Regions from separate parts of the Psychromonas sp. KJ10-5 genome, predicted to be linked through region 4. Evidence: predicted binding sites of a transcription regulator. Region 4 holds the regulator's gene; each other region holds the start of a gene.
The links. Region 4 encodes LexA, which represses DNA repair genes until DNA is damaged. Its sites were predicted from a motif close to TACTGTATNNNNATACAGTA; they were not measured.
Positions count from the first base shown of each region.

Region 1 (3,220 bases), 1.9 Mb from region 4:
ATGTTAAAGGCTTTATAGATACTCATTAAGATGGCGTTTGCCGGTGCTTCTAAACCACAAACATGCTTAATAACCTGCCAACCATTCTTAACATTGAAACGATCAGAAAAATCATCAAGCACACCATCGGCTTTATCGAGCTTAGTAGTTGCGTATATGCGCTCTTTTTTATTAGCTGAGAGCAAACTCGCTAAATATAAGGCTAAGGTAGATTTACCAGAACCATAAGGTCCCGTTAAGGTGTAAGCACGTTGCTCACTACCAGCAAAATCACGGCTAATGGTATCTAAAACATTAACGGCAGTACCATGCAGAATAAAGCTATCAATAAATATTTCAAAATCAGCTAATTCGCTATCAATTCTTGTTGAGCTTTTATAGCGTTGATTAATAGAAATTATAGAATTAGTCATTACGCATCCCCTTTATAAAATTGTTCTATTATTGATAAAGGGTTATCTAAGTAATCTTTATTTATTTTTACCTGCCTTAAGCCTAAAGAATCAATCCAAGATATACCTTCGTCAGTATATTCTTGCGCTTCATCTAACTTTTGTCCTAAACCACTTTCAGAAAGCCTAAAAATACGCCCAGGGGAGCAAGGTTTAGTTAATAATGAGTCAAAATCAATACTGTTAATCTTTGAGTCCTCTGTTTCGATTTGTGCGAACTTTACCAAACCATAAATAAAAATTTCAATCGGTAATTCAGGCCTTTCAACTAAATCACTCACATAAAAACCGCCGCCATTATCTGTTACTAAATTTAATTCCGATAACGGTGAGGTGAAGTGATCTTCATCTATAACTTGCTTTTTTTTTGCCGCATCACTTTTAAATTTTTTGCAATACACATTTAAAAAGCAATCAATATCTTTTTTAATTGTATTTTCATTACCAATATCGTTAGTAACTAATTTTTTTGCATCATTAGCACAATCAGAAAGCAGTTTTGATTTTTCAAAATGTTGTGCGTGAGAATAATTAAAGAAGTAACGATAAGCAGTTAAGCTTTCAAAATTAAAGTTAAGCCAAAAGTGTACTAACCAAATAGAGCCTAAATGTTCTAGATAAGGATCTTTTCCATTTTCAATATCAAACAAATAGTTACCATCATCAGAAGTAATATAATCTATAGTTGATTGTTCTCTTTTACTTATAACTAGCCCCGCAGACTCAGCCCAGTAGCGAATTGCATTCACCATGTTTTTACCCACACCAAGCTTAATTATAGCTTCTTGAGTTTCTTCTACTCTACTAGTTTGTAATTTACCTCCAGAATTCATATGGTTAACAGCTTTAAATAGCCATCCATATCTGAGGGGAAAAGTGTCATGTCCTGTAAATTTAGCTTTCATTCCTATTACTACCTCTGGAGAAATTATCCAGGCGTATGTTATCTTGTTTAAGGTAACCTTTAAAGTGATTTTGCAAAGATGCTGTATAAATTAACAGCTTTATTTTCCGTGAGGTAAATATTTTATTTATTTAACATTGATGTACTGGTTATATATATGTTAATAAGGTACAGTTGGTAACTGTTTGTTTTGTTGGGGTATTTATGTTAACTAAAATTATATCTAACTTTTCAGAGGATGAGTTATATTCTTTTCTGGAGCGATCTACAATTAATTTTGCTATTAATACCATACAAAATACTGGTGACTTTGAAGGTTTATCAAAGAATCAGCTTGCTGAGATTATTGCGAACACGAAACAAGTGGAATTTGTGTTTAATGATAAACTAAGAAAACTTCTAATTGATAGATTAACACCTGAACTCTTTGTTGCAATATTTCCTGAGTTCGAACTTTCAGAAAAGTTAATTAAACCCAAACATTATGAAGCTGCAATTCAATGGGCATGCTCAAATTTGCATGTATTTTCTAAAAAGATTGGTTTAGAAGAAATTTATCATAATGAAGTTGATAGTAGTAATTCATTTGAAAGCATTTCCAGAATAGAACCTCTATATTCGCTATACCCTTATCAACAGCAAATTTCTAAAGATGTATTTAACGCATTTGAACAAGGTAAATCCAGAGTTTTAATTCATTTACCAACAGGTGCCGGTAAAACTAGAACCGCAATGAATATCGCTGCTGAGCATCTTAGGCAATCAGAGAATAACTTAGTTTTGTGGTTAGCAGACAGAGAGGAGCTTTGCTCACAAGCTTACTCTGAATTTTCAAAAGCATGGCAGTCTTTGGGTAACCGGCCTACCTCCCTTTATGGATTTTATTCAAGTTCCACAGAAAGCCTAAGTGGCATTGACTCTGGGTTCGTGGTTGCTGGCTTACATAAATTTTTAAGTTTAAGAAAAAGCGACTCAAGGCAACTACAACTTTTATACAGAAAACTAGCTGAAAAAGTCACACTAGTTATTTTTGATGAAGCTCACAAAGCTGTTGCCCCCAAATTTCAAGAAGTGGTTCAGGACTTTATTGATGATGAGGCGTTTCATGCTGACCTAATAGGTTTAACAGCAACCCCAGGAAGAAGCTACTCTGAGGATGGATTATCTGAAGAAGACGCTCGCCTAGCTAATTTTTTCTACAACAATAAAGTATCTATGCAAATTTCGGGCTATTTATCACCAATAGATTACTTAGTAGAAAAAGGCTACTTAGCTAAAGCTAATTTTAAATCATTAAATTATGATTATTCAGGTATTGCTGCATACGAATTAAGAGATGCGGGTGGTGTTGAAACGATGACGACGCTAGCAAATAACATAGAGCGTAATCGACAGATCTTAAATACGATTATTGATGAATGTAACCTTGGGTCACAAATCATTGTTTTTGCGTGTACCGTAGAGCACGGAATTAACCTTGCTACTGCACTTGCTTATCAAGGCATAAAAGCAGCATCTATTGATAGTAAAAATGACACAATAGAGAGCCGCAGAGCAAAAATAGTGCAATATAAAAAAGGCGAACTACAAGTTCTCGTTAATTTTAATGTACTAACGGCAGGCTTTGACGCCCCTAAAACTAACGTTACCGTAATAGCTAAACCAATGAACTCTTTAGTACAGTATTTACAAATGGCTGGTCGTGCCATGAGGGGGGATAAAAGCGGCGGTAATAAAGAATGCAATATTTATACAGTGATGGATAACATACCTGAGTTTCAAAGTATTAGCCTCGCATTTGGTTATTGGAATGATATGTGGGCAGAAAAGGAAATAAAATAATGAGTAATAGATTTTTAAGTGC
Region 1 covers NZ_CM147864.1:1,002,034-1,005,253, forward strand. The annotation lists gene AC0L3W_RS04595 (hypothetical protein) at 1-413, opposite strand, end outside; gene AC0L3W_RS04600 (DUF4007 family protein) at 413-1,357, opposite strand; gene AC0L3W_RS04605 (DEAD/DEAH box helicase) at 1,561-3,198, shown strand; gene AC0L3W_RS04610 (ATP-binding protein) at 3,198-3,220, shown strand, end outside.
Region 1: AC0L3W_RS04600 (DUF4007 family protein) is a predicted target of LexA. The motif match lies at 1,437-1,456, and genes of this name have one in related genera.

Region 2 (3,220 bases), 1.4 Mb from region 4:
GCATCCATCGATTATATAAAAAGAAGAGAGTTTAAAATGGATTTTGCATTATACCTTCATGCTATTACTGGTTTATTAGTAATTATCGATCCCATTGGTTCGGCATTAATATTTAACTCCCTCACCTCAGGTAGTGACCAAAGACACCGTAATTTAATGGCGATTAAATCTATTATTATCAGTGGATTAACTTTAGTTCTATTTGGTAATTACGGTGAAGCACTGTTTTCACAATTAGGTATCAATATTAATTCACTACGTATCTCAGGTGGGTTACTACTTTTTTATACCGCATTTATGATGATTACACAGGAATTGAAGTTTTCTAATAGTGGTAAAAATGCAGATATTTCCGTCTTTCCAATGTCAATTCCGCTTTTGGCTGGTCCAGGTACATTAACGCTTGCTATTTTACTATACTCACAACCTCCAGAAACGGGAAGTACCATGTTATCTGTGACAGCAGCTATCATTAGTGTGTTACTCATTACAATGGTAGGAATGGTCGGGTCAAAATATTTGAAGAAGATTATTGGTAAAACTGGCGATGAGATTTTACGTCGCTTCTTGGGCGTTATTTTGGCTGCACTGGCGATTCAATTTATTTATGAAGGTGTACGAAACATTTCAATGTAAAAAGCTAACTGGCGATCAATCATCAATCAAACTTAACTGTATGGATTGCTCGCTAGACTTTTCACTCAGCCCGACGCTTACGCCTAATAAACGGATTGGTTTATCGGGGTTTGCGACAATCAATTGATGTAATAATTGCTCAAATATTCCCTGATTCAACTGTGAATATTTGCGTTCACTACTCTTGATTGTAAAGTCACTAAACTTTAATTTTACTCCCAGTTTAGTGACCACCTTCTTTGATAGATGCTTTTCAACACGTTGTGTTAATTGTTGATAGAAATCGGCTAGTTTTAACAGGCACTGCTCTTCCGTTAATAAATTATGTTCAAAGGTATGCTCTACGGCCACTGACTTCCGCTCTCTATTTGGCTGCACCTCACGGTTATCTATGCCTTTGCTGAAAGCTAACAATGATTTCCCTAGTTTCCCAAAAGTTAGCAATAATGCCTGTTCAGGATACTGTGCGACATCCGTACAAGTGACTAACCCTTTTTCAGCTAAATGTCCTTGTGCAACTTTGCCCACACCAGGTATTTTCTTTAATGGTAGCGAGGCAATAAAGCCTGGTGCTTGCTCGGGACTGATCACAAATTGCCCATTGGGTTTGTTTTCATCAGATGCGATTTTTGCAAGAAACTTACAATAAGAAACACCTGCAGAGGCTGTTAGGTTAAGCTCATCTTGAATAGTTTGTCTGATATCTTGGGCAATATAAGTAGCGGAGCCTTTAAATAAAGTACAATCTGTCACATCTAAAAACGCTTCATCCAAAGACAGAGGCTCTACTAGGTTCGTATAACGATGAAAAATAGCCCGTATTTTTTGTGATATTTCAACATATACCGCCATTCTACCAGGTACAATTAATAAACTAGGACAAAGTTGCTTTGCTTTAAATACAGGCATAGCCGAGTGTATGCCAAATTCTCTGGCGTGATAGTTACACGTTGATAACACCCCTCTGCGTTGGCTTTTGCCACCGATTGCAAGCGGGATGCCTTGATATGAAGGATTATCTCTCATCTCCACCGCAGCATAAAAACAATCCATATCAATATGAATAATTTTACGTACTGTTTTCTGACCAACAACAGTTGGAGCAACAGATTGCACTTCTTCTATGGACATACTGAAACAATCCTATCTATAAAATAATTCAAGCAAAAGCCCTTAGCTATGATAGTTCAATGATAATAACTTAAGAGCAACTCAATACTAACTAATACAATGACTGTTTTTATAAACAGTATAATTATAAAGCATATACAAAGTAACTAATAATTTTTTGTTGTTTATGTTTGACGTTACCCTTACGGTAAGGGTTAGTCTTTGTTTATGATTTCAACAAAACAACACGACTAGTATAGGAGGGTAACAATGACTAACCCAAACAACATCACTTTTCCTGTCTATGGAATGCACTGTGCTTCATGTGCCACTAATCTAAGTAAAGCCTTTAATCAGATTGAAGGTATTGACTCTCAAGTTAACCTTACATTGGAAAAGGCCACTTTGGCCTTTGATAAGACCGATAATAAACACCCTTTAGCGCCAATGATAATGGAAGTATTATCTGAAAAAGGTTATCAAACAGACCATCAAAATATTCAATTTGAAGCAGAATGGTCCTGCTCAAGCTGTGTAGAAAGCACGTTAAAAGCGATTAAATCACATCACCTAGTGTTCGATGCAACAGCTAACTTTGCCACTAAGACACTACAGGTTAATACCTTTGCGGGTGTAGCGAGCAAGCCATTTATTAAGGAATTAATAGACTTAAGTCCTTATCCATTAACACATAAAGTAGCAATAACTACACAACAACAATTGCTCAATAAGCAAAAATTAGAGCAAAAGAAACAACGCCGAGAACATGTTAGTCTGGCTATTGCTGTATTACTCAGCCTGCCATTTTGGGTTGCAATGATCAATATGCTATTTAGTGACACCCCTTTGTTATTACCTTGGGTTGAATTTGCACTTGCCACTCCGCTTCAGTTTATTGTGGGGGCACGTTTTTATAAAGGAGCGTGGAGTAGCCTAAAAGGCGGTTCGGCTAATATGGACGTACTTGTTGTTTTAGGCACCTCTGCGGCTTACTTTTTCAGTTTGTATCACCTACTAAACAATACGCCATCACATCTTTATTTTGAAACCAGTAGCTTAGTAATTGTATTAATACGTTTAGGTAAATATTTAGAGTTTCGAGCAAAACAGGCTAGCAGCAAAGCTATTAGCGCATTAAGTCAATTACAGGTTTTAGATGCGCTAGTTAAAAAAGGCAACAATTTTAAACGAGTGCTAATGGAAGAGATACAAGTCAACGACATAGTCCAAGTTGCAGTTGGCGATAAAGTCCCTGTTGATGGCATTGTAATAGAAGGCAGCAGCTATATTGATGAGTCATTATTAACCGGTGAAAGCGCTGCTATTCAGAAGCAACAAGATGATAAGGTGTTTGCGGGGACGTTAAATGGTGACGGTACATTATTAATTAAAACCACTGCAGTCAATGAACAAACGAAGTTACATAATATTATTCAATTGGTTGAATCAGCACAAATGAGTAAAGCACCTATTT
Region 2 covers NZ_CM147864.1:1,474,378-1,477,597, forward strand. The annotation lists gene AC0L3W_RS06595 (MarC family protein) at 37-636, shown strand; gene dinB (DNA polymerase IV) at 652-1,767, opposite strand; gene AC0L3W_RS06605 (heavy metal translocating P-type ATPase) at 2,017-3,220, shown strand, end outside.
Region 2: dinB (DNA polymerase IV) is a predicted target of LexA. The motif match lies at 1,869-1,888, and genes of this name have one in related genera.

Region 3 (3,220 bases), 1.3 Mb from region 4:
AGGTTTGAGTGTTTCATTCTCTTTATCTGCATGTTGAATTGCTAACTCAAGGTGATCAACTACAGGTGTTAACGCATTCGCAAACGTTTTTAGTACTGATTTACGGCGGTTTTCTGCATCGATACCCGCTTTACGGATTTCGTTTTGAGAAAAAGCTTGAGCACGGATCACTAAATCTTTCTGCTCTTTAATCTCTTCTTCAGCTGCAGCTAGCTTTTTAGTTAACTCTTCAATTAAAGCTGATTGCTCATCGCCTGTTTCAAGAGTGCCTTCTACCGCTTCTTGTTCAACAGCTTCCTCACCTAAAACCGTTTCAATTGCTTCTTCAACTGTGTTTTTCTGTTCTTCGCTCATAGCTCAATCCTACTTAATTTTATTTTGGTCAATAATATACGCTCTATTATGGGGATAGTAATAATAGTTTCAAGGCTGTTAATAAAAACATTTTTAAGAGGTATACTGAAATTCATCACATTTTATCGAGTATGTATTTTATGACGCAAGACAATCAGAAACAAAGTCAATTTAAAACCATTGGACTCATTGGTAAACCTCAACATAGTGAAGCGTTACAAACCCTTACTAGTCTGTACTTTTTTCTGAAGGCACGTGGCCATGCAATTATCATCGATATTCGTCTTGCCGATGATCTACAGTTACCAGAAGTTCGTCACGAAGATTTAGTGGGCATCGGTCAAAAATGTGATTTAGCCATTGTCGTTGGTGGTGATGGTTACATGTTAGGTGCCGCGAGAGTATTAGCCCGATTTGATCTACCGGTTATTGGAGTAAATAGAGGTAACCTAGGGTTTTTAACTGACTTAGATCCAGATGACTTTGAAAAGCCATTAAGTGAAGTATTAGAAGGTACCTACCAAACTGAGCATCGCTTTTTACTAGAAGCACAAGTATACAGTCATGGACATCTAAGAAGCAGCAGTACCGCAGTTAACGAAGCAGTATTACATCCAGATAAAATTGCTCACATGATTGAATTTGAAATCTATGTAAATGATAATTTCATGATCAATCAACGTGCCGATGGTTTAATTTTATCAACACCAACTGGTTCTACAGCTTATTCATTATCCGGTGGTGGCCCAATTCTGACACCGAAACTGGATGCGATCAGCTTATTACCCATGTTTCCCCATACTTTAAATAGCCGCCCGATTGTAATTGACGCTAATAGTACAGTGCGCTTAAAAGTGGCACAAAGCAATGTTACAGAGATGCAAATCAGCTGTGATAGCCATGTAAACTTGTCTGTATTACCTGGTGATGAAGTGATTATAAAAAAAACGAAGCACCAGTTAACCTTATTACACCCACAAAATTACAACTATTTCCATGTACTACACACTAAATTTGGTTGGGGTAACAAGCTTTTCTAGGCACTCACCAAGTGATTGAGCAATCAGCATAAAATGAAATAATTAGCATAAAAAAGATAAACAGCACTTTACTGTTTAAATAAACAGTACTAAACTGTTTTTTTAAACAGTAGTTTTGTCGTTGTTAATATCATCATAGGATAACCATTTTATGCTAAGCCAATTAACTGTTCAGCACTTTGCCATCGTAAAATTCTTAGAACTTGATTTCCACCAAGGTATGACCACTATTACAGGTGAAACAGGTGCGGGTAAATCCATTGCTATCGATGCATTAGGGCTATGTCTTGGCGCTCGTGCTGATGCAAGCATGATTAGACAAGGCACTGATAAAGCAGAAGTCAGTGCACGCTTTAACTTAATTGATACGCCTAATGCTTTAGCTTGGTTAAAAAACAACGACCTTGAAAATACTCTGAGTGATAATCCGAATGAATGCTTGTTACGCCGCGTAATCACCCGCGAAGGCCGTTCTCGTGCTTATATTAATGCCGTTCCAGTTCCTTTGTCACAACTAAAAAGCTTAGGACAGTTATTAGTTAATATACATGGGCAACATGCACACCAAAGTTTATTACGCACTGATATACAGTTATCCATTATTGACGAATATGCAAATCACCAGCAATTACTGCAAAAGGTAAAAGACACTTATCAAGGCTGTCACTTTCTCAAAAAGCAGTTACAGCAACAACAATTAAGCCAACAAGAAAAACAAGCGCGTAAACAATTACTCGAGTACCAAATTATTGAGCTAGATGAATTTGCACTAGGTGAAGGTGAATTCAGTGAAATTGAAAGTGAGCATAAAAAATTAGCAAACAGTGGTGCATTATTAGAAAGTACCCAAGTAAGTTTAAACTTATTAGCTGATTCCGATGAGGTGGATGCACTCACTTTATTACAAAAAAGTATTTCTCTACTAGAGTCACAGGTTCAACATGATAACCAACTAGAGCCAATTGTTAGTGCATTACAAGAAGCAGTCATCCAGGTAGAAGAAGCGGGTTATGAATTACGCCAATACAGCGAAAAACTGGAGCTAGATCCAGAACAATTTGAGCAGCTTGAATCACGCTTAAGTGAGGCGATGACATTATCTAGAAAACACCAAGTACAACCTGAACTGCTGTATGATTTTCATCAAAAATTAAGTAAAGAGTATCAACAACTCAATAACAGTGAAGCACAAATTGAACAACTCACTGCAGAGTTAAATACAGCAAAACAAGATTACGTTAAACATGCTCAAAAACTTAGCCAAAGCCGTCAACGTTACGCTAAAGAGTTAAGTAAAAAGATTACTAAAAGCATCCAAAAATTGAATATGGAAGATGGCCAGTTCGAAGTTGTGATGACACAACATGAAAGTGATAGCCTGAGCCCATTAGGCATTGACGGAATCGAATTTCAAGTTGCAGCAAATGCAGGGCAAGGTTTACAAAATTTAGGAAAGGTAGCATCTGGTGGTGAGCTATCGCGCATTAGTTTAGCCATTCAAGTGATCATCAGTCAACGTGTTTCCACTCCTACCTTAATCTTTGATGAAGTGGATGTGGGTATTAGTGGTGCAACGGCTGCTGTTGTTGGTAACCTATTACGTCAACTAGGGGAAAGCACACAAATATTCTGTGTAACGCATTTACCACAAGTAGCAGGCAATGGTCATCAACAAATGATAGTGAATAAGCAAAGTGACGGTAAAAGTACTAACACCAATATGCAGTTATTAGATGAAACACAGCGTATTCGAGAATTAGCAAGACTGTTGGGTGGCGACAGTATTACAGAGCACACTTTAGCAAATGCGAAAGAGCTATTAATTG
Region 3 covers NZ_CM147864.1:278,260-281,479, reverse strand. The annotation lists gene grpE (nucleotide exchange factor GrpE) at 1-354, opposite strand, end outside; gene nadK (NAD(+) kinase) at 495-1,394, shown strand; gene recN (DNA repair protein RecN) at 1,546-3,220, shown strand, end outside.
Region 3: recN (DNA repair protein RecN) is a predicted target of LexA. The motif match lies at 1,464-1,483, and genes of this name have one in related genera.

Region 4 (3,220 bases):
ATGCTAAACAAAATTTAGTACCTAGCTTAATGAAGCGAACGGATGTGTATATTGTATTGATTTTTGATGGGGATACACCTGCTGCTTTATTAACAGCCATTGAAGGTTTTTCTACTTTTGCTTGTAAACCGTTGTTTAACATACATGATGTAGTAGTTCATTCTGACTACAGAGGCAATGGATTAACTAAGCACTTATTTGAAAGAATTGAAGAGTTAGCTAAATTTCGAGAGTGTTGTAAAATAACGCTAGAGGTATTGAGTGGCAATGAAGTCGCTTGTAAAGCCTATGAAGCATTAGGATTTTCGGATTATCAATTAGACCCAGAATTTGGCAGTGCTTTATTTTGGACAAAGACACTATAAATTTCGATCAGTAACCATTAGTGAATGTTAATGGTTACTGGCTATATAGCAGTTATTTAATCGTTTGATCTTGCTTATAGCTAGCTTGAATGTTTTTAATATCTTCAACCATTAAATCCATATTAACGTGATTAATACCTTGTTCATTACGGGATGCTTTGAAGGTTGCATGAAATTTACCATCTGGATTAATCAGTACTATAGAAGCACTGTGATCTACCAAGTAATATTCTTCTTTTTCACTCTTTTCAACAATACTATAAATCAACCCTAACTGCGTAACAAAAGGCCACAATTGCTTATGTGTACTGGTAACACCAATAAAGTTAGGATTAAAATAACTAACGTAATCAGCTAGTTGCTCTGCTTTATCACGATTAGGATCGACAGATACAAATACAACTTGAGTACGCGTATTTTGATCATTTTGTAAGTTTGGATACACACGATCTAAATCAGCTAAGGTCGAAGGGCAAACATCTGGGCAAAAGGTATAGCCCACAAAAAATAAAGTCCATTTCCCCTTTAAGGATGCATTAGTAAACGCGACTTTACCTGCTTTTTCAAAAGAGAAGTCTGGCAATGCACGGCTAGGTTGATGTATGACTAAAGCTTTATTATGAGTAATAAAAGGTAAACGACTACTGAAGTTTAATGCATTTGCTTGTAGGACACCAAACAACAAACAAAACCCCATCATGATGCACGTTAATACAATAATTAAAGGTTTCATTTATCTCTCTCTATGACTAGATTATATGGTCATTTTTAGTAAAAATGACTGTCCTAATTACATCCAATCTGCAGTTCTAATAACCCCTACAGCGATACCTTCGATATCAAATGATTGATACTCTAAGTCCACTTTAATCGGATCAAACAAGTTATTTTCTGCTTTTAAAGTCACTTGTTTTCCATCACGATAAAAACGTTTTACGGTGACATCTTCTTCAACACGAGCAACAACCACTTGGCCATTATTAATATTTTGCGTTTTATGCACCGCTAATAAATCGCCATCCATAATACCAATATCTTTCATGCTTTCGCCTTGCACGCGCAATAAAAAATCGGCGGCGGGGTGAAACAAAGTAGGGTCAACGTCGTAATGCGTTTCAACATGCTCTTGCGCCAAAATAGGCTCACCAGCTGCTACTTTACCAATTAATGGTAAACCTTCTACTGCGACTTCGTTATCTTTGTGTTCCGTCACAACTCGAATACCACGCGAAGTGCCTGATAGAATTTCTATTGCACCTTTACGTGCCAATGCTTTTAAATGCTCTTCAGCTGCATTCGCACTTTTAAAACCAAGAATCTTTGCCAGTTCCACGCGCGTTGGTGGCATACCTGTCTTCGCTATTTGATCTTTAATTACATCTAAAACTTCGCCTTGGCGTTTAGTTAGCTCTTTCATTAGGATCTCCACGCATTAATAAACTGTAAACATACACAGTGTATATTCATACATGGTTAAATACCAGTTAAGACGTTATTTTTATTCAATAACCTGTGTTAAGGCTTTATAGCTGACCACTGAAAGTCACTGTGGTTGCTCCGCTGGTATTTTTAGGCCCTATCCAATTTAATGATTTAGCCACTGAAGGTGCTAACTTATCAGTACCTTCAATCTCACCGTTTAGTTTATACACCCCGCCCTCACTTAAAGTGATATCTAGCGCGGTTGTTAACTCATCTGATTTTTGACTGACAAAGGCAGTAATGTCGCCATCATCACAACCCAATTCAACAGTTGGAGAGTCAAGATTTACTCTGCCTAACTGGCTATTCACAACAGCATTTTGCCACAAGACATTTCCTTGCAATTGCTGACAATAAGGCTGACCTTGCACAAATTCTTTGATCACGGCGGAAAATTGACCTTCAATTTTAACCGGTAGACGCATTGGAATAAACGTAAGTAATTCTCTAGAGCTTAAATCTAAAATAACATTTGTCGCTTTAATTCCTGCTGAACCATAACTGACAAAACCTTTACCAGACATCGCGTCAGATCCATTATAAAACGAGACATCGCCAGCTAGATTTAACGTGAATAAGTCCATTAAGCTAACGTCCCATTTTACGTTCTCAAAACTCAATTTGCGATTCACTTCTATTTGTTTTGCTTGCCCTTGCCAAATAGTTCCGCTGGCATTTTGGATTTTAATACCATTTAACGGTAACCAATCCACCACCACTGCCGCGGGTAATTTGACTATTAGGGTCATGAGATAAACCAAGACGACCAAGATTGCAATTTTAACTTTCATTGAATGCCTTTAATATATTAATAACTTAATGTTAAACGATTAACTTTCACCAAACCTTGCACTTTATCTTGGCTTAAATCTGCACTGTTAATTTTAACTTGGTGTTGATTTTGTAAGCTGGTTATCCAATCGATGAACTGGTTAAATTCAATTTGATTTATCCATACATCTACTGTGTCATTACGACTTTGAATACGCGTTATATTGATTTGATTACGCTTAGCACTACTATTAACAAGTTGTGACAGTGTTTGTCTTTTAGCAGCATCTTTATTTACAACACCCGCACTAATGACTTTATTCGCATTCACTTTTACCCATTCCAGGCTTTGTTGTGCGTTCTTAAGTTGCGTTTCACTGGCCGCTAAATTATTAGCTAAGGGTTGCCATACAATGAAGTAGATAAAAGCAATAAATAAAATAACCATAGAAACAAAGGTAAGTTGCTGTTCTCTTTGGCTAATGCTTTCCCACCAACCTTTAATTTGTTCCAACATTATTTAACCCTCACAGTCACGGTACCCGCAATACGATCGGCATTATTGCCTAATGTGCCCTGTTCAAAAGCGTAACGTGTTGGTA
Region 4 covers NZ_CM147864.1:2,883,688-2,886,907, forward strand. The annotation lists gene AC0L3W_RS12555 (GNAT family N-acetyltransferase) at 1-365, shown strand, start outside; gene AC0L3W_RS12560 (SCO family protein) at 418-1,098, opposite strand; gene lexA (transcriptional repressor LexA) at 1,156-1,782, opposite strand; gene AC0L3W_RS12570 (type II secretion system protein N) at 1,889-2,638, opposite strand; gene gspM (type II secretion system protein GspM) at 2,656-3,135, opposite strand; gene gspL (type II secretion system protein GspL) at 3,135-3,220, opposite strand, start outside.